DNA from 3 places in the Streptomyces sp. NPDC007983 genome. Region 2 is predicted to be linked to each of the others. Evidence: predicted binding sites of a transcription regulator. Region 2 holds the regulator's gene; each other region holds the start of a gene.

What was found. Region 2 encodes HrcA, which represses chaperone genes, less so after heat shock. Its sites were predicted from a motif close to TTNGCACTCNGNNNNNCNGAGTGCNAA; they were not measured.
Region 1: the regulator HrcA is predicted to act here: its motif matches at 3,587-3,613, upstream of groES (co-chaperone GroES).
Region 3: the regulator HrcA is predicted to act here: its motif matches at 8,173-8,199, upstream of groL (chaperonin GroEL).

What each region holds. Positions count from the first base shown of each region.
Region 1 is NZ_JBIBJI010000003.1:738,214-748,514, reverse strand. It holds gene ACFZCY_RS12540 (Scr1 family TA system antitoxin-like transcriptional regulator) at 1-741, opposite strand, end outside; gene ACFZCY_RS12535 (ATP-binding protein) at 900-1,361, shown strand; gene ACFZCY_RS12530 (methyltransferase domain-containing protein) at 1,358-2,539, opposite strand; gene ACFZCY_RS12525 (polysaccharide deacetylase family protein) at 2,617-3,519, shown strand; gene groES (co-chaperone GroES) at 3,762-4,070, shown strand; gene groL (chaperonin GroEL) at 4,211-5,836, shown strand; gene ACFZCY_RS12510 (SDR family NAD(P)-dependent oxidoreductase) at 5,942-6,715, opposite strand; gene ACFZCY_RS12505 (LysR substrate-binding domain-containing protein) at 7,082-8,002, shown strand; gene ACFZCY_RS12500 (WhiB family transcriptional regulator) at 8,149-8,463, opposite strand; gene ACFZCY_RS12495 (response regulator transcription factor) at 8,861-9,472, shown strand; gene ACFZCY_RS12490 (RNA polymerase sigma factor ShbA) at 9,780-10,301, shown strand, end outside.
Region 2 is NZ_JBIBJI010000014.1:168,035-178,335, reverse strand. It holds gene dnaJ (molecular chaperone DnaJ) at 1-648, opposite strand, end outside; gene hrcA (heat-inducible transcriptional repressor HrcA) at 649-1,665, opposite strand; gene ACFZCY_RS33235 (MBL fold metallo-hydrolase) at 1,842-2,564, shown strand; gene ACFZCY_RS33230 (DUF3097 family protein) at 2,588-3,409, shown strand; gene hemW (radical SAM family heme chaperone HemW) at 3,444-4,676, opposite strand; gene ACFZCY_RS33220 (SpoIIE family protein phosphatase) at 4,722-6,668, opposite strand; gene ACFZCY_RS33215 (AMP-binding protein) at 6,847-8,736, opposite strand; gene lepA (translation elongation factor 4) at 8,930-10,301, opposite strand, start outside.
Region 3 is NZ_JBIBJI010000001.1:126,851-137,151, reverse strand. It holds gene ACFZCY_RS00630 (ROK family protein) at 1-31, opposite strand, end outside; gene ACFZCY_RS00625 (extracellular solute-binding protein) at 290-1,570, shown strand; gene ACFZCY_RS00620 (DUF3263 domain-containing protein) at 1,567-1,800, shown strand; gene otsB (trehalose-phosphatase) at 1,887-2,729, shown strand; gene ACFZCY_RS00610 (trehalose-6-phosphate synthase) at 2,726-4,192, opposite strand; gene ACFZCY_RS00605 (glucosyl-3-phosphoglycerate synthase) at 4,523-5,479, opposite strand; SAM riboswitch class I at 5,655-5,796, shown strand; gene thrC (threonine synthase) at 5,814-7,130, shown strand; gene ACFZCY_RS00595 (MoaD/ThiS family protein) at 7,127-7,405, shown strand; gene ACFZCY_RS00590 (cold-shock protein) at 7,837-8,043, shown strand; gene groL (chaperonin GroEL) at 8,362-9,987, shown strand; gene murQ (N-acetylmuramic acid 6-phosphate etherase) at 10,157-10,301, opposite strand, start outside.

The DNA.
Region 1 (10,301 bases), on a different contig from region 2:
GTCCAGGAACATGGGGCCGTGCGCGGCGTCGAGCTGCACGGTGTCCAGCTGCGGCACCGGGCCCGAGGCATAGGTGACCGATACTCCGGAGACCGGGAACCCGCCCGCCTCGAACGGGATGACCCGCACGGTGACATTCTTCCGCATCGAGGCCTCCAGCAGGCTGTCCAGCTGTCTGCGCATGAGCTGCGGTCCGCCGAGCCGCATGCGCAGACAGGCCTCGTGGATGATGAAGGTGCACGGCGGAGGGTCGTCCCGGTCGAGGATGTCCCGGCGCTTCATCCGGTGGGACAGCCTGCGCCTCATCTCGGCCGGCGACCACGCCGGAACGGCCTCGGCGAGCACGGCCCGTGCGTACTCCTCGGTCTGCAACAGCCCCGGCAGGAACATCAGCTCGACCACGCGCAGGCTCGTGGCGTAGTACTCCAGCTCGGCGAGGTCGAGCCCGCCGGTGGCGATATGGCCCCGGTACTCCTCCCACCAACCGCCCTTACGCTCGCGGGTCATGGCGACGAGCGCGTCGACGTACGCGTGGTCGGGACAGGTGTAGATGGCGGCGAGGGCCCGCACCCGCTCCTCGCTCACGCCGAACCGGGCCAGCTCCAGGTTGGTGATGTGGGTGCGGTTGATGCCCAGCCGGTCGGCGGCCTCCTGGATGCTGAGTCCGGCGCCCTCGCGCATCCTCCTCAGTTCTGTTCCGAGGCGGACTTGACGCGCGGTCGGGACGCTTCTGGGTGGCATGGCACTCCGTAACCCTTAAGGAGTAATTGTCGGGGAAATTCAACGGGGCCGTAGCAGTTGTTTGCATCACTGCCCTACCTTGGGTGCCGTCGCCGCTACTGCGCGTTGATCGCTGTAACGGTACGCGCGATATCGGCCCTTTCGCAGGGAGTTGACCCATGGAGTCCGACTACGAGTCCGACGACCGTCCACCGCGCCGCCCGCCCGTTCCCTCCAAGGACCCGTACGTCTACACGCTCCAGAGCAACCGGCATGCCACCTCCGCCAAGGTCTGCCGGGACTTCGTCGCCGTCGTGCTGGGCTCCGTGGGGCAGGAGGACCTGGTCGAGGTGGCCACCCTGTGCACCTCCGAGCTGGCCACCAACGCCTTTCTGCACGCCGAGGGCGACTCCCTGACGCTGCGCGTGGTGATCGAGCCTCCCCGCTTCCGCGTCCTCGTCTACGACGCCTCCGCCCAACTCCCCGGCGCCGCCCGCCTCCCCGCGGGCGACCGTCTCCGCGGCCGCGGCCTCGGCCTGGTCGCGGCCCTCGCCGACGCCTGGGGCACGGCGGACGCGGACCCCGCGGGGATGTACGCGAAGGCGGTCTGGTTCGAACTCCGGGCGGAACCGAAAAGCTAAGAGGCAGGGTGCCCCAGGAGCATCGTGGGGGCGCCCGCCGAGCGGGTGAGGAGGATCGTGCAGGCGTTCCCCCCTTCGAGCCGCAGCTTCTTGCGCAGATGCTCCGGCTCGACGGCCGAGCCGCGCTTCTTGATGGTCGCGATGCCGACCTCGCGCTCCCGCAGCAGCGCCCTGAGCCTCTTCAGGTTGAACGGCAGCACATCGGTGATCTCGTACGCGGTGGCGTACGGCGTCGGGCGCAGCTCGTCCGCGGTGATGTAGGCGATCGTCGGATCGATGAGGCGGCCGCCGATCCGGGCCGCGACGTCCGCCACGAGGTGGGCGCGGATGACGGCGCCGTCCGGTTCGTACAGCCAGCGGCCGACCGGGCCGGGCTCGGGGTCCGGGAGCTGGGTGCCGAGCAGCGAGTGGCCGGAGGGCAGCAGCGTGGCGCGGCGCATGCCGGGGCGGGCGGTGCCGAACCACAGGACGGCCTCCTTCACGTTCCCCTGGTCCGAGATCCACTCGGCCTCCGCGTCCTCCGGCACCGCCTCGTGCGGAACCCCGGGCGCGATCTTGAGGGCGGCGCGCGGGGCGGTACGGGCGGCCTCGATCGCCCAGGACAGCGGCGGGGAGTACGCCTCGGGGTCGAACACCCGGCCCCGGCCGCCGCGCCGGGCGGGGTCCACGAAGACCGCGTCGTGACGCGAGGTGTCGACCTCGGTGACATCGGCGCAGCGCACCTCGATCAGCTGCGACAGGCCCAGCGCGTCGGCGTTGGCCCGGGCGACCGCACAGGTCAGCGGATCGCGGTCGACGGCCAGGACGGTGAGCCCGGCCCGCGCCATCGCGATCGCGTCACCGCCGATGCCGCAGCACAGATCGGCCACGGTGCGCACCCCGAACCCGGTCAGCCGGTCGGCGCGGTAGGCAGCGACGGAGGTACGGGTGGACTGCTCGACGCCGTTCGGCGTGAAGTACATCCGATGGGCGTCCTCGGCCCCGAACTTGGGCACGGCCCGCTGCCGCAGCCGCGCCTGGGTCAGGGCCGCCGATACCAGGGCGGCCGGATGGTCGCGGCGCAGCCGGGTCGCGGTGGCCAGCTCCCGCGCCGGGTCGTAGTCCCGTAGCGCGGAGAGCAGCGCCTGCCCCTCGTCGCCGAGCAGTGAGTCGAAGGCGTCAACGTCCACATGGCCCATTCTCCCCGCTCCGGGGAGGGCATTCGCACCCCTACGGCGCGCGGGCGCGCACCGTGGAACCGAAGATCACTTTTGTGATGATGCTCAAGACTGGTGTTTCCAGGTGTCTGGTTCTCGCCGCCGCGGCAGCCCTGCTCACCGGGTGCGGGGGCACGGGCCCCGAGCCGCGCCCCGGGACGGGGAAGGCGGCCGGTCTCACGCGGTCGGCCTCGGCCTCCCCGTCCTCCGCGTCCCGGGCCTCCGGCGCACCACCGCCCGGGAGCGGGCGTGAGGACCGTCCGCACCCGCCGCCGGACGGGTACCGGCGCTGGGGGCTCGACCGCCCGCTGGACCCGCCGCCCCCGCCCGCCGTCAAACCCGCGCTCGCGCCGGTGTGGCCGCCGGTGCCGGGGCTGGCGACGGTCATCCGTCAGGTGGAGACGACCGATCGGGTGGTTTTCCTGACGCTCGACGACGGGATCGAGAAGGACCCGGCCTTCATCGACCAGGCCCGGGACCTCGGTCTGCCGTTCACCCAGTTCCTGGAGGACGAGGTGATCGGCGACCACTACGACTACTTCCGCGCGCTGCGCGAACTCGGCAACCAGATCGGCAACCACACGCTCACCCACCCCAGCCTGGCGGGCAAGGACTACCAGACCCAGCGTCACGAGATCTGCGGCCAGCAGGAGGCCCTCGGCGAACGCCTCGGGCTTCAGCCCCACCTCTTCCGTCCGCCGTACGGGGACTACGACCGGAACACGCTGCGGGCGGCGGCGGAGTGCGGGCTGAACAAGGCGGTGCTGTGGCGCGCCGAGATGGAGCCGCAGGGGCTGGTCTACCGCTCCGGGAGCGGGCTGCGGCCGGGGGACATCGTGCTCGCGCACTTCCGCGGCCCCGAGCAGCTGCACGGGCACAGCATGACCGACATGATCACCGAGCTGGTACGGGAGGTCCAGGCGCAGGGATTCACCGTGGCGCGGCTGGAGGACTACATCTGACCGCGTCCGAGGACCGCTCGTGGGGGCGGCCGCGTCCGGACGTCCGTGCGGTCCGTCGCCGCCTCGCTTGGCACTCTGGTTGACGGAGTGCTAACCGCGTCATAATGTCAGGGCTGGCACTCGGCACTGCGGAGTGCCAGCCACACAGCGACGGGCAGGTCCGGCACCCGCGACGACGGATCCACCTGGTCGCCACCTCAGACAGTTAACCCCGTGAGATCTCCGAAGGGGGAGGTCGGATCGTGACGACCGCCAGCTCCAAGGTTGCCATCAAGCCGCTTGAGGACCGCATCGTGGTCCAGGCCGTCGAGGCCGAGCAGACCACGGCCTCTGGCCTGGTCATCCCGGACACCGCCAAGGAGAAGCCCCAGGAGGGCGTCGTCCTGGCCGTCGGCCCGGGCCGTTTCGAGGACGGCAAGCGGCTTCCGCTCGACGTTTCCGTCGGCGACGTCGTGCTCTACAGCAAGTACGGCGGCACCGAGGTGAAGTACAGCGGCGAGGAGTACCTCGTCCTCTCGGCTCGCGACGTCCTCGCGATCGTCGAGAAGTAATCACCGAAGTCTTGCCTTGAGCCGCGCCCCGGTGCCCGTGTCACAGATACCCGGGGTCGGGGCGCGGTTCGTTTTTTTGACGCGACGGCGGCTGCCTCGTTACGGCGGCCGAGGATCGCAATGAGAGGACATACGCAACCATGGCGAAGATCCTGAAGTTCGACGAGGACGCCCGTCGCGCCCTTGAGCGCGGCGTGAACAAGCTTGCGGACACCGTCAAGGTGACGATCGGCCCCCGCGGCCGCAACGTCGTCATCGACAAGAAGTTCGGTGCTCCGACCATCACCAACGACGGTGTCACGATCGCCCGCGAGGTCGAGGTCGAGGACCCGTACGAGAACCTGGGCGCCCAGCTCGTCAAGGAGGTGGCGACCAAGACCAACGACATCGCGGGTGACGGCACCACCACCGCCACCGTGCTGGCCCAGGCGCTGGTCCGCGAGGGCCTGCGCAACGTGGCCGCCGGCGCCTCCCCGGCCGCCCTGAAGAAGGGCATCGACGCCGCCGTCAAGGCCGTCTCCGACGACCTGCTGGCCACCGCCAGCCCGATCGACTCCAAGTCCGACATCGCCGCCGTGGCCGCGCTGTCCGCCCAGGACAAGCAGGTCGGCGAGCTGATCGCCGAGGCGATGGACAAGGTCGGCAAGGACGGTGTCATCACCGTCGAGGAGTCCAACACCTTCGGCCTGGAGCTGGACTTCACCGAGGGCATGGCCTTCGACAAGGGCTACCTCTCGCCGTACATGGTGACCGACCAGGAGCGTATGGAGGCCGTCCTCGACGACCCGTACATCCTGATCCACCAGGGCAAGATCTCCTCCATCCAGGACCTGCTGCCGCTGCTGGAGAAGGTCATCCAGGCCGGCGCCAGCAAGCCGCTGCTGATCATCGCCGAGGACGTGGAGGGCGAGGCCCTGTCCACCCTCGTCGTCAACAAGATCCGCGGCACCTTCAACGCCGTCGCCGTGAAGGCCCCCGGCTTCGGTGACCGCCGCAAGGCGATGCTCGGCGACATGGCCACCCTCACCGGTGCCACCGTCATCGCCGAGGAGGTCGGCCTCAAGCTCGACCAGGCCGGTCTGGACGTGCTGGGCACCGCCCGCCGCGTGACCGTCACCAAGGACGACACCACCATCGTCGACGGCGGCGGCAACGCCGACGACGTGGCCGGCCGCATCGCCCAGATCAAGGCCGAGATCGAGGCCACGGACTCCGACTGGGACCGCGAGAAGCTGCAGGAGCGGCTCGCGAAGCTGGCCGGCGGCGTGTGCGTGATCCGCGTGGGCGCGGCCACCGAGGTCGAGCTCAAGGAGAAGAAGCACCGTCTGGAGGACGCCATCTCCGCGACCCGCGCCGCGGTCGAGGAGGGCATCGTCTCCGGTGGTGGCTCCGCGCTGGTCCACGCCGCCAAGGTGCTCGAGGGCAGCCTGGGCAAGGAGGGCGACGAGGCCACCGGTGTCGCCGTCGTCCGCCGCGCCGTCGTCGAGCCGCTGCGCTGGATCGCGGAGAACGCGGGCCTCGAGGGCTACGTCATCACCTCGAAGGTCGCCGAGCTGGAGAAGGGCCACGGCTACAACGCCGCGACCGAGGAGTACGGCGACCTGGTGAAGGCCGGCGTCATCGACCCGGTCAAGGTCACCCGCTCCGCGCTGGAGAACGCCGCGTCCATCGCCTCGCTGCTGCTCACCACCGAGACCCTGGTGGTCGAGAAGCCGGCCGAGGAAGAGGCCGAGGCCGCCGGTCACGGTCACGGCCACGCGCACTGACGCGAGCCGAGCGCCACGCGAAGGCGCGGCCGCCCCGCACGGGGTGGCCGCGCCTTCGCGCGTTGACGCGCCCGGCGGCGGGGCGCGCGTCCGGTACCGGCCCGCTCACCCCTTGACCGGGGCCCGGCCCACCTTCGAGGAGACGCCCGCCACCGCCGCCCGCGGCACCAGCTTCGCCAGCCCGGTCAACGCCTTGTACCGGGGGTCCGGAATCGACAGCGACTTCCCCCGCGCGAAGTCCTTCAGGGCCGCCGCGACCAGCCGGTCCGCGTCCAGCCACATCCAGTCCGGCGCCTTCTCCGGCTTGATCCCCGCCCGGGCGTGGAACTCCGTCCGCACCAGCCCCGGGCACAACGCCATCAGCCGCACCCCCGACTGCGCCAGGTCCTTCGCCGCGCCCTGCGTGAACTGCACGACCCACGCCTTGCTCGCCCCGTACGTCCCGCGCGGGAAGAAGGCGGCCACCGAGGCCACGTTGATCACCCCGCCGCGCCCCCGCGCCCGCATCGTCCCGGCGGCGGCGCTGGTCAGCCGCAGCACCGCCTCGCAGTGCAGCTTCAGCATCCGCAGCTCATCGGCGAGCGGCGCCTCCAGATAGCGGCCCTTGTTGCCGAACCCGGCATTGTTTACGAGCAGATCGACCGGATGTGTACGGTCCCCCAAGCGCTCCTCGACCGCGGCGATACCGGCGTCCTCGGACAGGTCGGCCCGCAGGACCTCCGCCTCGACCCCGTGCCGGTCGTGGAGGTCGGCGGCCTGGTCCCGCAGCCGCTTCTCGTCGCGGGAGACCAGCACCAGGTTGTGCCCGTCCGCCGCGAGCCGGCTCGCGAAGGCGGAGCCGATGCCCGCCGTGGTTCCGGTAATCAATGCAGTCGTCATACGCGCACGTTATCGGCCGGACGATCACCGTGCGCCCGGGCGCCGCGGCCCCGGGCGGCCCGCCCCGGCCCGGAGGGGGTGTCTTGCCGATCATGCCGGGCTCCCGACGCCGCTGTGACATCAGCCGCTGCCGCGGCGGGCGGCACATCGCGGCCCCGCGCTCGTCGCTCCCCCAGATACCGTTGGGAGGTGCCCCCTGCGCTCTCCTCACGCGGGTTGCGATGCTCCCCCAGCTACCGCTGGGAGGTGCCCCCTGCACCAGACGCCGCTCGCTGATCCGGCCCGATCGACAAGACACCCCCTACGCCGTCAAAGCACCGGCGCGATATTCCGGTCCGCACCCAAGTGCCCCTTATGCTCGGGGGCATGATCGAGGCCCGTCATCTGAAAGTGCTGCGCGCGGTGGCCACCACCGGTTCCTTCTCCGCCGCCGCCCGCGAGCTGGGCTGCACCCAGCCCGCCGTCAGCCAGCAGATGAAGGCCCTGGAGCAGTCCACGGGGACGCCGCTGCTGATCCGTACCGGGCGGGAGATGCGGCTGACCGAGGCGGGCGAGGCGCTGGTCCGGCACGCGGCGGGCATCCTGGCCGGGCTGACCGCCGCGGAGGAGGAGGTAGCGGCGCTCGCCGGGCTGCGGGCCGGGCGGGTGCGGCTGGTGTCGTTCCCCAGCGGCAGCTCCACGCTGGTGCCGACCGCGCTCGCCGGGATGCGCGCCGCCCACCCGGGAACGCGGGTCTCCCTGGTGGAGGCCGAGCCGCCGCGGTCGGTGGAGATGCTGCGCGGCGGCGACTGCGAGATCGCGCTCGCCTTCCGGTACCCCCACGCGGGGCCCGCGGCGGGTACGGACGCGGACCCGGCGGCGGGATGGGACGACCTGGTGGTGCGGCCGCTGCTGCGGGACCGGCTGGTGGTCATGGTCCCGCACGATCACCGGCTGGCCGGGGCCGGGACGGTGGGCATCGGGGAGCTGGCCGAGGAGCCGTGGATCGCGGGCTGCCCGCGGTGCCGTCGCCATCTGGTGGAGGTGTGCGAGGCCGAGGGCTTCACCCCGCGGATCGACTTCGCGACGGACGACTACCCGGCGGTGGTCGGGCTGGTGGGGGCCGGGCTCGGGGTCGCGGTGCTGCCGGAGCTGGCGGTGGAGTGCGTGACGGCCAAGGGGACGGCGACGCTGGAGGTCACGCCCGAGGTGCGGCGCGAGGTGGTGGCGCTGACGCTGCCGGACCTGGCGCGGGTGCCCGCGGTGGCGGCGACCCTGGACCGGCTGGAGCTGGCGGCACGCCGCTGACGTACGAAAACCCCGCCGCCGACATGCGAAAACCCTGCCGCTGACGTGCGAAAACCCGCCGATCGTCGGTGGGAACGGTCGGCGGTGATGGGGCGATGGTTGCTGATGGAACGTTTCTTCAGGGCGGAGAAGGGCCGGGATCCCGGTCAGGACCCCGGGGCTCCCGAGGAGGCCACCGTGCGATGGCGGGCCCGCCCCATCAGCTCCTCGCGCTCGTCCTCGGTCAGTCCTCCCCAAACCCCGTACGGCTCGCGTACCGCCAGGGCGTGAGCCGCGCACTGCGCCCGTACCGGGCAGCGCATGCACACCTCTTTCGCCGACATCTCGCGCGCGCTGCGGGCGGCGCCGCGCTCCCCTTCGGGGTGGAAGAAGAGCGAGCTGTCGACACCACGGCACGCGGCCAGGAGCTGCCAGTCCCACAGATCGGCGTTCGGACCGGGAAGACGGGAGAAATCTGCCATTGCCTTGTCTCCTCGAAGCGATCGGCTGCGGACGCTGTGTCCCGGGTCGTACACCTACTGTGTAAGTAGATGTAAATATGACTCATTGCGAATCTAGCCACACAGACCGGCAAATTGGAAGCAAGGTCGCCAAATGCCACCGAAGGGGATGACCTTTGGGGGAGACGTGACAGGGCGCGACCTGCGCGGGGAAGCGCCTCCGTGTCCGAGGGCTCACGTAGAGTGTCGAAGGTGGCCGCCGAACCCCGTAACTCTTTCGGGTGACCGTCGTTGAGAGTGCGGAGGCGGTTGATGGGTAAAGCTCTCGGACACATATCCGGGGCTGTCAATCGCTCAGGTGACGATATGTACCAGCCTGGAGGCTCAAGGTGACGCGCATCATCTGCGGAGGGCGGCCATGACATCCGTCCTCGTCTGCGACGACTCCCCGCTCGCCCGAGAAGCGCTGCGCCGCGCGGTGGCGACGGTGCCCGGCGTCGAGCGGGTGACGACGGCGGCCAACGGCGAGGAAGTCCTCCGCCGATGGGGCGCCGACCGCTCGGATCTGATTCTGATGGACGTGCGCATGCCCGGCCTCGGCGGAGTCGAGACCGTGCGCCGGCTGCTCTCCGCCGACCCCGGCGCCCGGATCATCATGCTCACGGTCGCCGAGGACCTCGACGGGGTCGCGCTGGCCGTGGCCGCCGGCGCCCGGGGCTATCTGCACAAGGACGCCTCGCGCGCCGAGCTGCGTGCGACCGTGACGCAGGCCCTCGCCGACCCGACCTGGCGGCTGGCCCCGCGCCGGCTGCGCTCCGCCGAGATGGGCGCCGCGCCCACGCTCACGGCGCGGGAGATCCAGGTGCTGGAGGGCATGAGCCACGGCCGGTCCAACGCGGAGATCGGCCGTGAGCTGTTCCTCTCCGAGGACACGGTCAAGACGCACGCCCGCCGGCTGTTCAAGAAGCTCGGCGCGTCCGACCGGGCCCATGCGGTGGCCCTCGGATTCCGCTGGGGCCTGGTCCGCTAGGCGGTCCGGGTCCGTATCGACGGTCTATCGACGAGATGCTGCGCAGCGGGGGCGCTACGGTCCCCGCCCGCCTCGGGTGGCGGGCGGGGCGAGAGCGTGCGCGGCGCCGGCCGGTGACGGCGGCTTGTACCGGTTCCCCGCGCGATGCCGCATCCTTGAAGGTGTGGAGTTCCTCGGGGACGAGTCGGTCGGGCGTGAGGGGAGAGCGCAGGACGTGACGACTACCGGCGCACCTGCTCATAACGCTTCAGCGCACAACTATGGACGTGATGCCACGGAGCCGCCGGGCCCAAGGCACCATGGACGGATGCGCGACGACGAGAGTCCAGGGCCCCCCAAGGCGGGCAGCCCGGGGACGCAAGGGGCGATCGGTGCCCTCGTCGGGCGCGCGGTCGAAGGGGACGAGCAGGCCACTCACGATCTGCTGGCCCATGTCCATCCGCTCGCCCTGCGCTACTGCCGCACCCGGCTGTCCCGACTGCCGGGTGACGCTCGTCATTTCGTGGACGACCTGGCGCAAGAGGTCTGCCTCGCGGTGCTGTGCGCGCTGCCGCGCTACCGCGACACCGGCAAACCCTTCGAGGCGTTCGTGGTGGCCATCGCCTCCCACAAGGTCGCCGATCTGCAGCGGGCGGCCATGCGCCACCCCGGTTCCACGGCGGTGCCCTCGGACGAGATGCCGGAGCAGCCGGACGATTCGCTGGGCCCCGAGGAGCGGGCGCTGCTGAGCAGCGACGCGGAATGGGCCAAGAAGCTGCTCGCGAACCTTCCGGAGAACCAGCGCGAACTGGTGCTGCTGCGCGTCGCGGTCGGGCTTACGGCGGAGGAG
Region 2 (10,301 bases):
CACGGTCAGCGTGCGGCGCGAGCGGATCCGGCCGTCGCCCGCGCACTCCGGGCACGGGGTCGGCACCACGGTGCCGAAGCCCTGGCACTGCGGGCACGGCCGCGAGGTCATGACCTGGCCGAGGAAGGACCGCGTCACCTGCGAGACCTCACCGCGGCCGCGGCACATGTCGCAGGTCTGCGCCGAGGTGCCCGGCGCCGCGCCCTCACCGCTACAGGTCGTGCACACCACGGCGGTGTCGACCTGGATGTCCTTGGTGGTGCCGAACGCGGCCTCGTTCAGCTCGACATCGAGGCGGATCATGGCGTCCTGGCCGCGCCGCGTCCGGGACCGCGGGCCGCGCTGCGAGGCGGTGCCGAAGAAGGCGTCCATGATGTCGGAGAAGTTGCCGAAGCCCGCGCCGAACCCACCGGCGCCGCCGCCCGCGGCCGAACCCGACGGGTCCCCGCCCAGGTCGTAGACCTGCTTCTTCTGCGGGTCCGACAAGACCTCGTAAGCGGCGTTGATCTCCTTGAACCGCTCCTGGGTCTTCGGATCCGGGTTCACATCCGGGTGCAGCTCGCGTGCGAGCCGGCGGAATGCCTTCTTGATCTCGTCCTGCGAGGCATCGCGCTGCACGCCCAGGACTGCGTAGTAGTCCGTCGCCACTTACGACTCCGCCAGGATCTGTCCGACGTAACGTGCCACTGCGCGTACCGCTCCCATCGTTCCGGGGTAGTCCATGCGGGTCGGTCCGACCACGCCGAGTTTGGCGACGGCCTCGTCGCCCGAACCGTAGCCGACCGCGACGACCGAGGTGGAATTCAGCCCCTCGTGAGCATTCTCATGCCCGATGCGCACGGTCATACCCGAGTCTTTGGCCTCGCCGAGCAGCTTGAGGAGGACGACCTGCTCCTCAAGTGCCTCCAGCACGGGCCGGATCGTCAGGGGGAAATCATGCACGAAACGCGTGAGGTTCGCGGTGCCGCCGATCATCAGCCGCTCTTCGGTCTCCTCGACAAGCGTTTCGAGCAACGTCGCCAGCACGGTCGAGACCGTCCCCCGGTCCTCCTGCTCGAAGGACTCCGGAAGATCCTGCACCAATTGCGGCACATCCGCGAACCGCCGCCCCACCACCCGGCTGTTGAGCCGGGCCCGCAGATCCGCCAGCGAGTCGTCGCTGATCGGAGCCGGGCAGTCCACCACGCGCTGCTCGACCCGCCCGGTGTCGGTGATCAGCACCAGCATCACCCGGGCCGTGGCCAGCGGCAGCAGCTCCACATGGCGCACCGTCGAACGGGTCAGCGACGGATACTGCACCACCGCGACCTGCCGGGTCAGCTGCGCCAGCAGCCGGACGGTGCGCCCCACCACGTCGTCGAGGTCGACGGCGCCGTCCAGGAAGTTCTGGATGGCGCGCCGCTCCGGGGTGGACAGCGGCTTCACTCCGGCCAGCTTGTCCACGAAGAGCCGGTAGCCCTTGTCCGTGGGGATGCGCCCGGCGCTGGTGTGCGGCTGGGCGATGAAGCCCTCGTCCTCCAGCGCGGCCATGTCGTTGCGCACCGTGGCCGGGGAGACCCCCAGCCGGTGCCGCTCGGTGAGCGCCTTGGAGCCGACCGGCTCCTCGGTGCCCACATAGTCCTGGACAATGGCACGCAGCACCTCGAGTCTGCGTTCGCTGAGCACCCCGCGCACCTCCAGTCCAGCCGTGTCATCAGGTCGTCCGTCTGGCACTCAATGGTCACGAGTGCCAGAACCCCTCAGCCAGTGTACGGCGGGGTGCGGTGGCCACGGCAAGAGCCGCCCCCCGCCGGTGCCCCGGCCACACGTCACGCTATCGCTGTTGGAGCTAGCGTCTCGGTATGAAGACGTGTTGGGAAGAGGCAGGGTGGGAACAGCTCGCGCCCGATGTCGCCCGCCGCCGCCTGCCTGACTGGGACTGCACGGTCGGCGTGATCGTCGGCCGTACGGACGTCCTCGTGGTGGACACCGGCTCGACGCTGCGCGAGGGCGCGGCGGTGCGCGCCGAGATCACCCGGCTGACCGGCCGCCGGCCGACCCGGATCGCGCTCACCCACCCGCATTTCGACCATGTGCTGGGCACGGCCGCCTTCGCGGGCTGCGCGACGTACGGGGCCACCGGTCTGGACGCCCTGCTGCGCCGCGACCGGGAGGTGCTGCGCGAGGACGCGGTACGGCACGGGGTGGCCCCCGGTGCCGCCGCCGAGGCCGTCGATCACCTCGTACCGCCGCATCACGCGGTCTCCGGGGAGATCACCCTCGACCTGGGCGGCCGGTCCGTGCTGCTGGCGAACGTGGGCCCCGGGCACACCGCCCACGACCTGGCCGTTCTGGTGCCGGGCCGGCCGGAGGTGGTGTTCTGCGGCGATCTGGTCGAGGAGTCGGGCCCGCCGCAGGCCGGACCCGACGCGATCCCCTCCCACTGGCCCGCCGCCCTCGACCGGCTGCTCGCCCTCGGCGGCGAGGACGCGCGGTACGTCCCCGGCCACGGGTCGGTCGTGGACGCGGCGTTCGTACGTGACCAACGCGACGAACTGGCCGCGCGCTTCGGCGTGTCACGCTGAGGCGCCGCGCTATCGTCATCCGGATGCACAGCCGACAGTACGACTCGGATCTGACCCCGCCCTGGAAGCGGCAGCAGCCCGCCCCCGAGGTCCCCGCCGACCCGGATCTGGTGGTCGAGGAGGTCACCACGGGGTTCTGTGGTGCCGTGATCCGCTGTGAGAAGACCGCTCAGGGGCCGACGGTCACTCTGGAGGACCGCTTCGGCAAGCATCGTGTCTTCCCCATGGAGCCGCGCGGCTTCCTCCTGGAGGGCCGCGTCGTCACCCTCGTACGCCCGCGCGCGACGGCCCCCGGCGCGCCGCGGCGCACGGCCTCCGGCTCGGTCGCCGTCCCGGGCGCCCGCGCACGGGTCGCCCGCGCCGGGCGCATCTACGTGGAGGGCCGCCACGACGCGGAGCTGGTGGAGCGGGTCTGGGGCGACGACCTGCGCATCGAGGGCGTCGTCGTGGAGTACCTGGCGGGCGTCGACGACCTGCCCGCCATCGTCCGCGACTTCTCCCCCGGCCCGGACGCCCGGCTCGGCGTCCTGGTGGACCATCTGGTGGCCGGGTCCAAGGAGTCCCGTATCGCCGAGCAGATCACCGACGAGAACGTCCTGGTCGTCGGGCACCCCTTCATCGACGTGTGGGAGGCCGTGAAGCCGTCCTCGCTCGGCATTCCCGCCTGGCCGTCGGTGCCGCGCGGCCAGGACTGGAAGACGGGCGTCTGCCGGGCGCTGGGCTGGCCGGAGAACACGGGCGCGGCGTGGCAGCGGATCCTGTCCGCGGTCCACTCCTACAAGGACCTGCGGCCGGAGCTGCTGGGGCGGGTCGAGGAATTGATCGACCACGTCACGGCGCCGTGACCGCGCCCTGACGGCGCCTTTCGATCCACCAGCGTCAGTCCACCACGTCCCGTACGACCGCGTCGGCCAGCAGACGGCCCCTGAGCGTCAGCACGGCCCGGCCCTGCCGGTAGGGCTCCGGCTCCAGCAGGCCGTCCTCCAGCGCCCGCGCCGCGGCCGCCGCGCCGGCCGGGCGCAGCAGCTCCAGCGGGCACCCCTCGGCCAGCCGCAGCTCCAGCAGGATCCGCTCCACCCGGCGCTCCTCGTCGGACAGCAGCTCCCGCCCGGCGCCCGGTGAGCGGCCCTCGCCGATCGCCTGGGCGTACGCGCCGGGGTGCTTGACGTTCCACCACCGCACCCCGCCGACGTGGCTGTGCGCGCCGGGCCCGGCGCCCCACCAGTCGGCGCCGCGCCAGTACAGCTCGTTGTGGCGGCACCGGCCCTCGGGCGAGGTCGCCCAGTTGGAGACCTCGTACCAGGCGAAGCCCGCCGCCGACAGCGTCTCCTCGGCGATCAGATACCGGTCCGCGTGCGCGTCGTCGTCGGTCATCGGCACCTCGCCGCGCCGGATCCGGCGCGCCAGCTGGGTGCCCTCCTCGACGATCAGCGCGTACGCCGACACATGGTCCGGGCCCGCGCCGAGCGCCGCCTCCAGGGAGGCCCGCCAGTCGTCGTCGCTCTCGCCGGGGGTTCCGTAGATCAGGTCCAGGTTCACATGGTCGAACCCGGCGGCCCGGGCCTCCGCGACGCAGGCCTCGGGGCGCCCGGGGGTGTGGGTGCGGTCCAGCACCTTGAGGACGTGCTGCCGGGCGCTCTGCATCCCGAACGACACCCGGTTGAACCCGGCCTCCCGCAGCGCCTCCAGATACCGCGGATCGACCGATTCCGGATTGGCCTCGGTCGTGATCTCGGCGCCGTCCGCGAGGCCGAACTCGTCCCGGACGGCCCCGAGCATCCGCCCGAGGTCCTCGGCCGCGAGCAGCGTGGGCGTGCCGCCGCCGACGAACACGGTCTCGACCGGCCGCGGATCGTCCCCCAGCACCTTCCGCGCGAGCCGCACCTCCTCTGCGACCTGCTCGGCGTAGTTGTCCCGGGAGGCGAGCACCCCGCCGGAACCGCGCAGCTCGGCGGCGGTGTACGTGTTGAAGTCGCAGTACCCGCAGCGGGTGGCGCAGTAGGGCACGTGCAGATAGAACCCCAGCGGCCGCCCTGCCGCGCCGGCCAGCGCGCCGGGGGGCAGCGCGCCGTCCTGGGGCATGGGGTCGCCGTCGGGCAGTACGGAAGGCATACGCCCCATTGTCCGCCATGCCGCGGCGCGCCTCCGCCAGGCGTCCTACAGCGCCCTGAGCACCAGCATCGCCAGGTCGTCGTCCGGCGGCTCCACCGCGAACTCGTCCACCGCCCGCCGCACCCGCTCGGCGACCTCCCGCGCGCTCATCCCGGCGCAGCCCGCGAGCACCGCCGCGAGGCCGTCCTCGTCGTCGAACTGGCGGCTGCCGGAGCGGTGCTCGGTCACGCCGTCCGTCACGCACAGCAGCGTCTCGCCGGGCGCCAGATCGAACGTTTCACTCTCGTACGCGGCCTCGTCCACCACGCCGAGGAGTATCTGCGGCACGGCGACGGTTCGTACCGTTCCATCGGGCTGGAGGAGCAGCGGCAGCGGATGGCCCGCGCTCGCCAGCGTGCACCGCACCACTCCCCCGCTGCCCTGGCGCAGCGGCACCAGCTCGCCGTACAGGACCGACAGGAACCGCGCCGAGCCGCCGCCCGGCGGCAGGCCCGCGCCGCCCGGGTCGGCGCCACCGGCCGCCTCGACGGCCTCGCCGACGGCCTCCTCGCCCAGCAGCTGGTTGAGGCGGTCGAGGACCTCCCCCACGCCGTAGCCCTCGCGGGCCAGCAGCCGCAGCCAGGGCCGCACCAGGCCGGTCACCACGGCCGCTTCAGGACCGTTTCCGCAGACGTCGCCGAGCACGAAGCACCAGCGCCCGTCGCCGGCCGGGAAGACGTCGTAGAAGTCGCCTCCGGCCGAGATGTCGCCGGTCGGCTCGTACACCACGGCCGACTCGACGCCGGGGATCCGGGCGATGCCGGACGGCAGCAGCCCGCGCTGGAGCACCCGGCTGATGGTGGCCTGGCGGGTGTAGCGCCGGGCGGAGGCGAGGGCGAGCGCGACGCGGCGCGTGAAGTCCTCGATCAGGCCGACCACTTCGTCCGGCATGCGGACAAGTCCGGCCCGCCCGAGCAGCAGCGTGCCCAGCGCGCGCCCGCCCGCGATCAGCCGGCAGGCGAGCGCCGCGCCGCCGGGCCCGTACGCCGCGGGGTCGGCCGGCCACGGCCAGTCCAGCGCCCCGCCGCGCGCGGTGGCGGGCAGCTGGGGCGGTTCCTTCTCCAGCACCTGCCGCAGCCCCTCCATGCGGCTCTCGCTGGCGTGCCAGACCCGGGCCAGCCGCGGCGGCCCGCTGCCGGTGTCGAGCCAGATCGCGCACCAGTCGGCGAGCCGGGGCACGAGCAGCTGTCCGGCGAGGGAGGTGACCATCTCCTCGTCGAACTGCCCGGCGAGCAGGTCGGACGCCTCGGCGAGGAAGGACAGCGCCCCGTGCCGGGTCCACTCCGGATCGGCGCGGCGGGCGGGCGTCCGGCGGGGCGCGGGGGCGACGATCTCGGTCCCGCGCGAGGCCCACTGGGGCGCGAGGTCCCCGGCTGCGGGCTCCTCGGGCACCGGCGGTTCGGCGGCGGCCGAGACGGACACCTGGAACCACACGGTCTTGCTCGCCCGCCGGTACGTCGTCCCCCACGCTTCGGCGATCTCGGCCACGAGCCGCAGCCCGTGGCCGCCGGCGCACTCCGCGCCGTCCCCGTCGGGCGGCGGATCGCCGCGCAGCACCCGGGTGGGGTGGTGGTCGGTCACCTCCACGATGAGGGAGGGCGGTTCGCCCTCGTGGCTCGACACATCGAGCGCGCAGCACACCTCGACCGCGGTGCCCGCGTGCACCACGGCGTTGGTGACCAGTTCGCTCACCAGCAGGACGGCCTCGTCCGCGACCCGGTCGGTGATCCGGTCCGCGGCCGGTACGTCGAGCGCGATCCACTCGGCGAGCGCGGCACGCACGAACCGGCGTGCCGCGGAGGCCGCGAGCGGGCTGCAGGGCAGGCTCGCGCGGGCCGAGGCGCTGGTACGGACGGGGCCGAATCCCCCGACCGGCAGAGCCACCCCGCCTGCGGATGCAGACGGGGTGGAAGATGACGTCCCCACTGTGCGGCTCCTGAGAAGCTCCGTCATATGCGCCGTGTCCGGCACGGACAGAGTGACAGACGGACCGCACTTATATGCACCGAGTCACGCAAGTTAACTGTGTTGAGGGGAAAAATCGTGCGTACGCCAGGCCGGTTCCGGTAAGGGACTCCCGGGCCGGATTCGGGGTGGGACCTCCGTCAGAGGCTGCCGTCGGGGACGCTCATCAGGCCTCGCGGGTACCGGCGTACATGTCCTCGATCAGGGCCTTGTACTCCCGTTCCACCACCGGACGCTTCATCTTCAGACTCGGCGTCAGCTCGCCGTGCTCCACGTCCAGATCACGCGGCAGCAGCCGGAACTTCTTGATCGTCTGCCACCGTTGCAGCCCCTCGTTGAGCCGCCGCACATAGCCGTCGATCAACTCCCGCACCGCCTCGGTGTCCACGACCTCGGCGTAGGACTTCCCCGCCAGACCGTTCTCCTCCGCCCAGCCCATGATGGTCGGTTCGTCGAGGGCGATCAGCGCGGTGCAGTAGTTGCGGTCGGAGCCGTGCACCAGGATGTTGGAGACGAACGGGCACACCGCCTTGAACTGGCCCTCGACCTCCGCCGGGGCGACGTACTTCCCGCCCGAGGTCTTGATCAGGTCCTTCTTGCGGTCGGTGATCCGCAGATAGCCGTCGGGCGACAGCTCCCCGATGTCGCCGGTGTGGAACCAGCCGTCGGACTCCAGCACCTGCGCGGTCAGCTCGGGCAGCCCGTGGTAGCCCTGCATGATGCCGGGGCCGCGCAGCAGCACCTCGCCGTCGTCGGCGAACCGCACCTCCAGGCCGGGGAACGCCTTGCCGACCGTACCGGTGCGGTAGTCCGGCGGGTTGAGGAAGCTGGCGGCGCTGGACTCGGTGAGCCCGTACCCCTCCAGGATGTTGATCCCGGCGCCCGCGAAGAAGTAGCCGATGTCGGGGGCCAGCGCGGCCGACCCGGACACGGCGGCGCGCAGCCGCCCGCCGAACGCCTCGCGCAGCTTGGCGTAGACGAGCTTGTCGGCGGCGGCGTGCTGGGCCTTGAGGCCGAACGGCACGGACGGGGTGCCGGTGCGGCGGAAGTTGTCCTGGGAGATCTTGGCGTAGTCGCGGGCGACCCCGGCCGCCCACTGGAAGATCTTGTACTTGGCGGCGCCGCCCTCGCGGGCCTTCTGCGCCACCCCGTTGTAGACCTTCTCGAAGATCCGCGGCACCCCGCACATGTAGGTGGGCCGGACCACCGGAAGATTCTCGATGATCTTGTCGACCCGGCCGTCCACCGCGGTGGTGTGTCCGACGTAGATCTGCCCCGCCGTCAGCACCTTTCCGAAGACATGCGCGAGCGGCAGCCACAGGTACTGCATGTCGTCGGGGTAGAGCAGGCCCTCCTGGGTACCGATCGCGATGGCCATGTAGGACCAGGAGTCATGCGCCAGCCGTACGCCCTTGGGGCGGCCGGTCGTACCGGAGGTGTAGATGAGCGTCGCCAGCTGATCGGCGCGCAGTGCGTCGGTCCGCTCCCGTACGGCGTCGGGCCGCTCGTCCAGATGCGCCGCACCGCGCTTCTCCAGCTCGGCGAGGGACATCACCCAGCCCTCCGGGTCGTCCCCGGCGGGCGTCGCGTCCTCGGCCTCGATCACCACCACATGGGCGAGATCGGGCAGCTCGTCGCGCTTCTCGCGGACCTTGGCGAGCTGGGCGCCGTCCTCGGCGATCAGGACCCGGCTGCCGGAGTCGGCGAGGATGAAGGCGGTCTCCTCGGCGTTGGTGCTCGGGTAGACCGTGGTGGTCGCCGCGCCCGCGCACAGCACGCCGAGATCGCCGAGGATCCATTCGACGCGGGTCGAGGAGGCGAGCGCCACCCGCTCCTCGGGGCGGACGCCGAGGGCGATCAGTCCGGCGGCGATGGCGAAGACCCGGTCCGCGCTTTCGCGCCAGGTCAGCGGGCGCCACTCGTCGGGACCCCGGCCGGAGGCGGGCGGCACGGGATAGCGGTACGCCTCCCGGTCCGGTGTCGCCTCGACGCGCTGGAGGAAGTGCGTCGCCAGGGACGGCGGCCGGTTCTGGAGCAGATTCTGGGTGTCGGTCACGGCATCCTCCGGGGCCCGCCTCAGTGCTTGGTGACTCGCGAGTAACCTTCGCGTGGCGATCAGCGTAAGGGCCGAAACCGTACTGCGTAAGGGGTTCCGGGCCACGTAGTTCAAATGAGGGGCGCGTTCAGACATCGAGCGTCACACGACAACGGGCCCGGCGCCTCCTGCGCACCGGGCCCGCCGATCAAACTTACTTCTTCCCCTTGCTGTCGCCGCCCTCGTCGGAGGACAGCACCGCGATGAAGGCCTCCTGCGGCACCTCCACGCTGCCGACCATCTTCATCCGCTTCTTGCCCTCCTTCTGCTTCTCCAGCAGCTTCCGCTTACGGGAGATGTCACCGCCGTAGCACTTGGCGAGGACGTCCTTGCGGATGGCCCGGACGGTCTCGCGGGCGATGACCCGGGAGCCGATGGCGGCCTGGATCGGCACCTCGAAGCTCTGCCGCGGGATCAGCTCGCGCAGCTTGGCGACCAGCCGCACGCCGTACGCGTACGCCTTGTCCTTGTGGGTGATCGCGGAGAAGGCGTCGACCTTGTCGCCGTGCAGCAGGATGTCGACCTTGACCAGGTCGGAGGCCTGCTCGCCGGTGGGCTCGTAGTCGAGCGAGGCATAGCCGCGGGTCTTGGACTTCAGCTGGTCGAAGAAGTCGAAGACGACCTCGGCGAGCGGGAGCGTGTAGCGGATCTCGACCCGGTCCTCGGAGAGGTAGTCCATGCCGAGCAGCACGCCCCGGCGGTTCTGGCACAGCTCCATGATCGCGCCGATGAACTCGCTGGGGGCGAGGATCGTGCCCCGGACGACCGGCTCGTGCACCTTGTCGACCTTGCCCACGGGGAACTCGCTGGGGTTGGTCACCGTGTGCACGGCGCCGTCCTCCATGTCCACCCGGTAGATCACGTTGGGCGCGGTGGCGATCAGGTCGAGGTTGAACTCGCGCTCCAGGCGCTCACGGATGACCTCCAGGTGCAGCAGCCCGAGGAAGCCGACCCGGAAGCCGAAGCCGAGGGCGGCGGAGGTCTCCGGCTCGTAGACCAGCGCGGCGTCGTTGAGCTGGAGCTTGTCCAGGGCCTCGCGCAGCACCGGATAGTCCGAGCCGTCCAGCGGATACAGGCCCGAGAACACCATCGGCTTGGGGTCCTTGTAGCCGCCCAGCGGCTCCTCGGCACCCTTGGTGAACTGGGTGATCGTATCGCCGACCTTGGACTGGCGGACGTCCTTCACACCGGTGATCAGATAGCCCACCTCGCCCACGGACAGCCCGTCGCAGACCGTCATCTCGGGTGAGTTGGTGCCGATCTCCAGCAGCTCGTGGGCGGCGCCGGTGGACATCATCCTGATGCGCTCACGCTTGCTGAGCGTGCCGTCCACGACCTTCACGTACGTCACGACACCGCGGTACGCGTCATAGACGGAGTCGAAGATCATCGCGCGGGCGGGCGCGTCCTTGACCCCGACCGGCGGCGGGACCAGCCGCACCACCGTGTCCAGCAGCTCGTCCACGCCCTCGCCGGTCTTGGCGGAGACCTTGAGCACGTCGGAGGTGTCGCAGCCGATCAGATGC
Region 3 (10,301 bases), on a different contig from region 2:
CGCCCACATCGAGGGCGATGACGTGTCTCACGGGGACAGTCTCCCGCGATCCACCATGAGAGGTCTAGTCCACTCGCCGGGCGGTTCTTGTGCGCAGGTAAGCGAGTTGTGACGACGTGACACATCACACGTAGGGGTGTGCGATACGTCTGACCTGGTAAGGAGAGGTCCGATACCGAAGCGATACGCCCATGGTGTAGACCTTGTGGAGGTTTGCAAGGCAGACTCGCTCGACCTTCGCGAGAAGCACCCGCGGAGGATGAATCAAGCCATAGGGTGGGAAAAGGCAGTGCAGCGGCGACGGTTCTTGAGTCTGACGACGGCTGGGGCCGCGACGGCGGTGGCGATGCCCACGCTGTCGGCGTGCGGCAGCGACAGCTCCGGATCGGACGGGAACGTCCTGAAGGTGATCGCGGCGGACTACGGCGACAACGCCGAGAACACCTCCCAGAAGTACTGGGACAAGCTGGCCCGGGCCTTCGAGGCCAAGCACGGCGGCATCACGGTCGACGCCAAGGTCTACAGCTGGACCGAAGTCGACAAGAAGGTCGCCGACATGGTCAAGGACGGCGACAGCCCGGACATCGCGCAGATCGGCGCGTACGCCGACTACGCCGCCGCGGGCAAGCTCTACCGCGCCGACCAGATGCTCTCCATCCCCACCCAGGCCTCCTTCATCACCTCGATCGCCCAGGCGGGCGAGGTCAGCCGGGTGCAGTACGGGCTGCCCTTCGTCTCCAGCGCCCGGCTGCTCTTCTACAACAAGAAGCTGTTCGACAACGCGGGCATATCCGCCGCCCCCACCAGCTGGGCGGAGCTGAAGGACGCCGCGCGGCAGCTCAAGTCGGCCGGGGTGAAGATCCCGTACGGGCTTCCGCTCGGCCCCGAGGAGTCGCAGGCCGAGACCCTGATGTGGATGCTCGGCGGCGGGGGCGGCTACACCGACTCCAACGGCAGCTACACCATCGACTCCACCGCCAACATCGAGACGTTCGAATGGCTGCGGGACGAGCTGGTCGGCGAGGGCCTGACCGGACCGCGCTCCCCGGCCCGCACCAACCGCCAGGACGTCTTCGACGCCTTCACCCGCGGCGAGGTCGGCATGCTCAACGGCCACCCCACCCTGATGCAGCAGGCGTCCGGCCACGACATCGACTACGCCACCGCCCCGCTGCCCGGCCGCCACGGCAAGTCGTCCTCGACGATGGGCGTCGCCGACTGGCTGATGGCCTTCAAGGCGAACGGCAAGCGGAAGCAGATCGGCGAATTCCTCGACTTCGTCTACCAGGACAAGAACGTGCTCGACTTCGCCGACCAGTACGACCTGCTGCCGGTCACCACGTCCGTCTCCGCGACGATGCGCCACGAGAAGGAGCACAAGAAGCTGTGGCGCTTCCTCGACCAGATGGACCGGGCCCAGTTCTACCCGGCGGACAAGACCTCCTGGGCGACCATCAGCAAGATGATCAAGGAGAAGATCGGCTCGACGGTGGGCAGCGGCGGCGACCCGGCGAGCGTCCTGGGCGAGATCCAGCGCGCGGCGGACGCCATGGAGACGTCCAAGCCGTGACCGCCGAAGAACTCTCCGAACAGGACCTGGCCGTGCTCGCCGTGGAGCGCGGCGGCTGGCCGGGGCCGGGCGCCAAGGAGCGGGCCATACGGGAACGGCTCGGCATCACCCCGACCCGCTACTACCAGCTGCTCAACGCCCTGCTGGACGATCCGCGCGCGCTGGAGCACGATCCGGTGACGGTCAACCGGCTGCGCCGCCTGCGCGACGAGCGGCGCGAACGGCGCTGAGGGCCGCCGCCCGCCCGGGGTCCCCGGGTGGCCGACGCCTGTCGCCGCTACGGATGCCGGTGGGCGGGGGCGGGTAGGGTCGCCGCATGGGCAGCCACCCCCTTCCCGTACCCGTCACCGCCGCCGGCCGCGAGGGCCTTGCCGCCCTCCTGGACCGGCCCGACCGGGCCGTCGTCGGGGTCGACTTCGACGGCACCCTCGCCGACATCGTCCCCGACCCCGACCAGGCCCGCGCCCACCCCGGCGCCGTCCCGGCCCTCTCCGCGCTCGGCCCCCGGCTGCGCTCCCTCGCGGTGATCACCGGCCGCCCGGCCGAGGTCGCCGTGCGCTACGGCGGCTTCGCCGACAGCGGCGCCCCGGCCAACCTCGTCGTCCTCGGCCTCTACGGCGCCGAGCGCTGGGACGCGTCCAGCCGTACCGTCCGCGCCCCCGAACCCCACCCGGGCATCGCCGCCGTCCGGTCCGAACTGCCGGGTGTCCTGGAGGCGAACGGCGCCTGGCAGGGCACCTGGACCGAGGACAAGGGCCGTGCCGTCGCCGTCCACACCCGCCGCACCGAGGACCCCCAGGCCGCCTTCGACCAGCTCCGCGCCCCGCTGCACGCGCTGGCCGAGCGCCACGGCCTGATCGTCGAACCGGGCCGACTCGTCCTGGAACTGCGCCCGCCGGGCATGGACAAGGGCGTCGCGCTGCTGGAGTACGTCCGCGAGACGTCAGCGGGCGCGGTGCTCTACGCGGGCGACGACCTCGGCGACCTGGCCGCGTTCGCCGCCGTGGAGCGGCTGCGGAAGGAAGGGGTGCCGGGGCTGCTGGTGTGCAGCGGCAGCACGGAGGTGACGGAGCTGGCCGAGCGCGCGGACGTGGTGGTCGACGGCCCGGCCGGGGTGGTGGCCTTGCTGGAGGCGCTGGCGGAGGCGGTCGCCCGCTAGGGGGCGTCTTGCAGCGCCCGCAGCTGCGCCAGGAACCAGTCGCGGGGCGGCAGCGCCGTCGCCGCGGCGGCCAGCTGCTTGGTGCGGTCCGCCCGCTCGTCCTCCGGCGTCCGCAGCGCCTCGTCCAGCGCCCGCGCCGTGCCCTCCACGTCGTACGGGTTCACCACGACCGCGTGCGCGCCCAGCTCCTCGTACGCCCCCGCCTCCCGTGACAGCACCAGCGCGCAGCCCCGCTCGGAGACGACCGGCACCTCCTTGGCGACCAGGTTCATGCCGTCCCGGATCGGGTTGACGAGCGCCACGTCGGCCAGCCGGTAGGCGGCCAGGGAGCGGGCGAAGTCGTCCTTCACATGGAGCGCGACCGGCTGCCAGCCCTCCGTCCCGTACTCCGCGTTGATCTCCTCGGCGAGCACCCGCACCCGCTCGGTGTAGTCGCGGTAGACGGCGAGGTCCTGGCGGGACGGATAGGCGAAGGCCACGTGGACGACGCGCTCGCGCCACTCGGGGCGGGTCTCCAGCAGGCGGCGGTAGGCCAGCAGCCCGCGCACGATGTTCTTCGACAGCTCCGTGCGATCCACCCGGACGATCGTCTTCCGGCCGGGTCCGATCTGCTCGCGCAGCGCCGCCAGCCGCTCGTCGACATCGGCCGCCCGCGACCGCTCCCGCAGGAAATCCGCGTCGGCGCCGAGGCCGTGCACCCCGAGCCGGGTCTCCCGGCCCTCGAAGCGCACGGCGGCCGCGGAGCCGTCCGTCCCCCGGACGACCTCCGCGCCCAGCACCGCCGCACAGCAGTCGGCGAACGCTGCGGCCCAGCGCCCGGTGAGGAAGGCGGCGCGGTCGCCGCCGAGGATGCCGCGCAGCACGCCCGCCGCGACATCGTCCGGCAGCAGCCGGTAGTAGTCCGGGGGCGCCCAGGGCGTGTGCGAGAAGTGGCCGATCCGCAGATCGGGGCGGCGCGCCCGCAGCAGCCCGGGGACCAGCGCCAGGTGGTAGTCCTGCACCAGCACGACCGCGCCCTCGGCCGCCTCCTGGGCGAGCGCGTCGGCGAAGGCCGCGTTGTACGTCTCGTACGCCGCCCACTGGGCGCGGAACTCCGCGTCGAAGACCGGCTCGACGGGGGTCTGGTAGAGCAGGTGGTGGACGAACCACAGCACCGAGTTCGCGACGCCGTTGTACGCCGCGGCGAACACGTCCGGCGCGATGTCCAGCATCCGCACCTGCTGCCCGCCGGTGTGCTCCGGGTCGAGGTGCCCGGCCCCGGCGCGGCGCGCCGCCTCGCGGTCGCCGTCGCCGAGGGCGGCGCACACCCATACGGCACCGGCGTCGGGCCCGATCGCGCTCAGCCCGGAGACCAGCCCGCCGCCCCCGCGCTTGGGGACGAGCGAACCGTCCTCGTCCAGCGCGTACGAGACCGGGCCGCGGTTGGACGCGACGAGGATCGGTGCGCTGCGTTCAACGGCCATGTCGCGAGCCTAGCCATCGGGCACCGCGCGCAAACGTACGTGCGGTTTCTTGTGCCCGGGAGGGTTACGGCGCGCGCGTCGGCCTGTGCGTCCGGGGGGGTGTACGTGCGGTTTCTTGTGCCCGGGAGGGTTACGGCGCGCGCGTCGGCCTGTGCGCCGGGGGGGTGTACGTGCGGTTTCTTGTGCCCGGGAGGGTTACGGCGCGCGCGTCGGCCTGTGCGTCCGGGGGGGGTGTACGTGCGGTTTCTTGTGCCCGGGAGGGTTACGGCGCGCGCGTCGGCCTGTGCGTCCCGGGGGAGGTGTACGTACGGTTTCCCGTGCCCGGGAGGGTTACGCGACGCTGTGCCGCCCGCGCTCCGCGTACTCCGGGATCTCGACCATCGGCGGCCGCTCCTCCGTGTCGACCGCCGTCGTCCGCGGCTCGAAGCCGTTCTCGCCGCGCTCGAACTGGGTCAGCCGCGGCCGCACCAGGTGGCCGCGGGCCAGCCGCAGCTGGGCGGTGCGGTAGATCGCGGCGGCCATCCTGCCGAGCGCCTTGCCGTCCTGGTGGCGGTGCTTGCGCACGCCGATGTCGACCTGGGCGAGGGCGTCGAGCCCGACCGTGTGCAGCGCGTCGACGAGCAGGCCCAGCTCGACCCCGTACCCGACGGGGAACGGCAGCCGCTCCAGCAGCGAGCGCCGGGCCGCGTACTCGCCGCCCAGCGGCTGGACGAACCCGGCCAGCTGCGGCCAGTGCAGGTTCAGCAGCGGCCGGGCGACCAGCTCGGTGACCCGTCCGCCTTGGCCCGCGGTGTCCCGCAGCGGCCGGTCGTACATGCCCTTGACCAGCTGCACCTCCGGGTCGGTGAGCAGCGGCCCGACGATCCCGGAGACGAAGCGGGCGTCGAATTCGCGCAGGTCGGCGTCGATGAAGCAGACGATGTCGCCGCTGGTCGCCAGCAGCGACCGCCACAGCACCTCGCCCTTGCCGGGCAGCGCGGGCAGCCGGGGCAGCAGCGTGTCGCGGTGCACCACGGCCGCCCCGGCCGCGGCGGCGACCTCGGCGGTGCGGTCCGTGGAGCCGGAGTCCAGCACCATCAGCTCGTCGACGAGCGGCATGTCCTCGGTCATCAGCTCGCGGCGGATCGCGGCGACGATCTCGCCGACGGTCGCCTCCTCGTTCAGCGCGGGCAGCACCACGCTGACGCTGGTCGCCGTGTGGCGCTTCGCGGCCAGCAGGTGGTCCAGCGGACGGTCGTCGGCCGACCAGGAGCGGTGCTCCAGCCAGCGCTCCACCTCATCCAGCACCTGTTTTGTCTCCCTGCTGTGTTCGCTTGCCGTGATCGTTGTGATCCATCTCGCGGTTCGGACGGCTGGTTCAACCCTCCGGGCCGTCGGTTACAGTCTTGAACAGCGCACATGACCTTCGTATGTCGGGGGCACCGTGCGGACAAACGCCCCGGGTACGGCCCGGCGGCCATACCGCTCATCCAGAGGGGCAGAGGGAACGGCCCGTTGAAGCCCCGGCAACCCTCCAGCTGGTCTCGTTCACTGCAGCGAGGCTCCCAGCTCGGGAAGGTGCCAATTCCGTCTCGTGGCGAAATGCGTCCCGAGGAAGATGAGGAGAAAGGGCCTCGCCTCCATGGCTGTGCAATCCGTAGAAAGCTCAACCAACTCCGCCGCCGCTGATTCCCCGGCGTCTTCCGCTTCCGCCGCGTTCGGTCCCGCCGTCGCCCTGTCCTGCCGCGAGTGCGGTGAGCGCTTCGACCTCGGACCGATCTTCGCTTGCGCGTCGTGTTTCGGGCCGCTGGAGGTCGCGTACGACCTTCCGGGCGGCGACCCCGAGGGGCTGCGGCGGCAGATCGAGGCCGGTCCCGACAACATCTGGCGCTACGCGCCGCTGCTGCCCGTCCCCGCCGACGTGGCCACGCTCCCCAGCCTGAGCCCGGGCTTCACCCAGCTCGTCAAGGCCGACCGGCTCGCCCGTGAGCTGGGCATCACCGGCGAGCTGCACGTCAAGGACGACTCCGGCAACCCGACCCACTCCTTCAAGGACCGGGTCGTCGCCATCGCCGTCCAGGCGGCCCGCACCTTCGGCTTCACCACCCTGTCCTGCTCCTCCACCGGCAACCTGGCCGGCGCGGTGGGCGCCGCGGCCGCCCGTTCCGGCTTCCGCTCGTGCGTCTTCATCCCGCACGACCTGGAGGCGGGCAAGGTCGTCATGGCCGCCGTCTACGGCGGTGACCTGGTCGGCATCGAGGGCACGTACGACGACGTCAACCGCTTCTGCAGCGAGCTGATCGGCGACCCGGTGGGCGAGGGCTGGGGCTTCGTCAACGTCAACCTGCGGCCGTACTACGGCGAGGGCTCCAAGACCCTGGCGTACGAGATCTGCGAGCAGCTCGGCTGGCGGCTGCCGGACCAGATCGTCATCCCGATCGCCTCCGGCTCCCAGCTCACCAAGATCGACAAGGGGCTCAAGGAGCTGATCGCGCTCGGTCTGGTCGAGGACAGGCCGTACAAGATCTTCGGCGCCCAGGCCGAGGGCTGCTCCCCGGTCTCCACCGCCTTCAAGGCGGGCCACGACGTGGTGCGCCCGCAGAAGCCGAACACCATCGCCAAGTCGCTGGCCATCGGCAACCCGGCGGACGGTCCGTACGTCCTGGACATCGCGCGCCGCACCGGCGGGGCGGTCGAGGACGTCACCGACGAGCAGGTGGTCGACGCGATCAAGCTGCTCGCCCGCACCGAGGGGATCTTCGCGGAGACCGCGGGCGGTGTGACCGTCGGCGTGACCAAGAAGCTGATCGAGGACGGGCTGCTCGACCCGTCCCTGACGACCGTCGTCCTGAACACCGGCGACGGCCTCAAGACCCTCGACGCGGTGGCCCCCACCACGGGTCCCTCCGCCATCATCCGACCCACCCTTGACTCGTTCCGAGAGGCTGGCCTCGCATGAGCGTCAACGTCCGAATCCCGACCATCCTGCGTACCTACACCGGCGGCCAGGCCGAGGTCAGCGCCGAGGGCGCGACCCTCGCCGAGGTTCTGGCGGACCTGGAGAAGAACCACGCGGGCATCGCGGCCCGCGTCCTGGACGACACCGGCAAGCTGCGCCGCTTCGTGAACGTCTACGTCAACGACGACGACGTGCGGTTCGCCGAGGGCCTGGGCACGGCCACGCCGGACGGCGCCGGGGTGTCGATCATCCCCGCCGTCGCGGGTGGCTGCTGACGCCCCATCACCCCTCTCACCTCTGGAAATCGCCCCGTCCGGGAAGAAGCGGACGGGGCGATTCCGTGTGTGGAATCGCGATAGAGTTGCCCCGCCTCGACCAAGGGGCGCGGGCTTCCCCATCGGCCCCGGCGCCGGAACCGCATATGAGAACTCGTCAACTTGTGCGCAAACTGTGTGCGCGATTTGTCGGGTTGGTACCCTATGTCCCGCCGGGTTTGCCCGAACTTCACAGGAATTCTCCACTTATTACCGATCGGCCGTGCCCAGAATTCTCGTCCAATTGACCTGTTGCAGAGGGCGTTGGGACGGATACATTCAGCGGCGGTCGACGCGTTCCGGCGCACACCCCCCTCGACTCGGGGGGTGAGGTCTGACCCGGGTCCGCGGAGTGCGGTCCTGCGCAAGGGCCAGCAATAGGGGAGTTAGGAATGGCTCAGGGCACCGTCAAGTGGTTCAACGCGGAGAAGGGGTACGGCTTCATCGCGGTCGACGGTGGTGCGGACGTGTTCGTCCACTACAGTGCGATCCAGATGGACGGTTACCGCACCCTCGAGGAAGGCCAGCGGGTCGAGTTCGAGATCTCGCAGGGCCAGAAGGGCCCGCAGGCGGACATGGTCCGCGTGGCCGTAGGCTGACGCGCCGAACGCGAGGCAGCTGACTGAAATACCGGAGGGCCCGTACCCCGCGAGGGGGCGGGCCCTCTGGCATGTCCGCGGGTTGGTACGCGGGTCGGCCCTCAAGGCTCCCTTGACGCCCGTCGGGCGCTTGCACTCTCATGGGGCGAGTGCTAATTATTGCGTTAGCACTCTGAAGGTGAGAGTGACAGAAGGATCGGGTCGGTGAGGCTCGCCGACGCCGCGCGGGGCAAGGAACCGCACGGTAGGCAGGCCGTCCGTCGCGGGCGCCAGGCGCGGTCCGGAGCAATCCACCCCGTCTTGGGAGGACCACTTCACATGGCCAAGATCATCGCGTTCGACGAGGAGGCGCGGCGCGGCCTCGAGCGCGGGATGAACCAGCTCGCCGACGCCGTCAAGGTCACCCTCGGCCCCAAGGGCCGTAACGTCGTCCTCGAGAAGAAGTGGGGCGCCCCCACGATCACCAACGATGGTGTGTCCATCGCCAAGGAGATCGAACTCGAGGACCCGTACGAGAAGATCGGCGCCGAGCTGGTCAAGGAGGTCGCGAAGAAGACGGACGACGTCGCCGGTGACGGCACGACGACCGCGACCGTTCTCGCCCAGGCGCTGGTCAAGGAGGGCCTGCGGAACGTTGCCGCGGGCGCCAACCCGATGGCCCTCAAGCGCGGCATCGAGAAGGCCGTCGAGGCCGTCTCCGCCCAGCTGCTCGAGCAGGCCAAGGACGTGGAGACCAAGGAGCAGATCGCCTCCACCGCCTCCATCTCCGCCGCCGACACCCAGATCGGCGAGCTCATCGCCGAGGCCATGGACAAGGTCGGCAAGGAAGGCGTCATCACCGTCGAGGAGTCGCAGACCTTCGGGCTCGAGCTCGAGCTCACCGAGGGCATGCGCTTCGACAAGGGCTACATCTCCCCGTACTTCGCGACGGACATGGAGCGTATGGAGGCGTCGCTCGACGACCCGTACATCCTGATCGTCAACTCGAAGATCACCAGCGTGAAGGACCTCCTCCCGCTGCTCGAGAAGGTCATGCAGTCCGGCAAGCCGCTGCTGATCATCGCCGAGGACATCGAGGGCGAGGCGCTGGCGACCCTGGTCGTCAACAAGATCCGTGGCACCTTCAAGTCCGTCGCCGTCAAGGCCCCGGGCTTCGGTGACCGCCGCAAGGCCATGCTCGGCGACATCGCCATCCTCACCGGTGGCACCGTCATCTCCGAGGAGGTCGGCCTCAAGCTGGAGAACGCGGGCATCGACCTGCTCGGCCGCGCCCGCAAGGTCACGGTCACCAAGGACGAGACCACCATCGTGGACGGCGCCGGCGACACCGACCAGGTGCAGGGCCGCGTCAACCAGATCCGCGCCGAGATCGAGTCCTCGGACTCGGACTACGACCGCGAGAAGCTCCAGGAGCGCCTGGCGAAGCTGGCCGGCGGCGTGGCCGTCATCAAGGCCGGTGCCGCGACCGAGGTCGAGCTGAAGGAGCGCAAGCACCGCATCGAGGACGCGGTGCGCAACGCCAAGGCCGCCGTCGAGGAGGGCATCGTCGCCGGTGGTGGCGTGGCCCTGCTGCAGACCGTCTCGGTCTTCGAGAAGCTGGAGCTCGAGGGCGACGAGGCCACCGGTGCCCAGGCCGTGCGCCTGGCCCTGGAGGCCCCGCTGAAGCAGATCGCCGTCAACGCCGGCCTCGAGGGCGGCGTCGTGGTGGAGAAGGTGCGCAACCTGACCCCCGGCCACGGCCTCAACGCCGCGACCGGCGAGTACATCGACCTGATCGCCGAGGGCATCATCGACCCGGCCAAGGTCACGCGCTCCGCGCTGCAGAACGCCGCGTCGATCGCCGCGCTGTTCCTCACCACCGAGGCCGTCATCGCCGACAAGCCGGAGAAGGCCGCTCCGGCGGGCGCCCCGGGCGGCATGCCGGGCGGTGACATGGACTTCTGATCGGCTTCGGCGCCCCGCGCGCCGGTCGGTCATACCGTCCACTGACGACGGCGGGGCGGCACCCTTTCTCCCAGGGGTGCCGCCCCGCCGCCGTGTTTTCTGCCGCCGTGTTTTCCTGCCGTTGCGGCCTTTTGCCGTTGTGGCTTTTTGCGGTTGTGGCTCCTTGCCGTTATGGCTTCTTGCCGTTGTGCCCCGCTGCTTCGAGGGCGGCCCGCAGATGGCCGTTCGCCTCGCCGAGCAGTTTCTCGGCGGTGGGCGCGTCCACGCCGCCGAGGATCGTGAGGATGGCGTTCTTGGCCTCCCAGCCGGTGGCC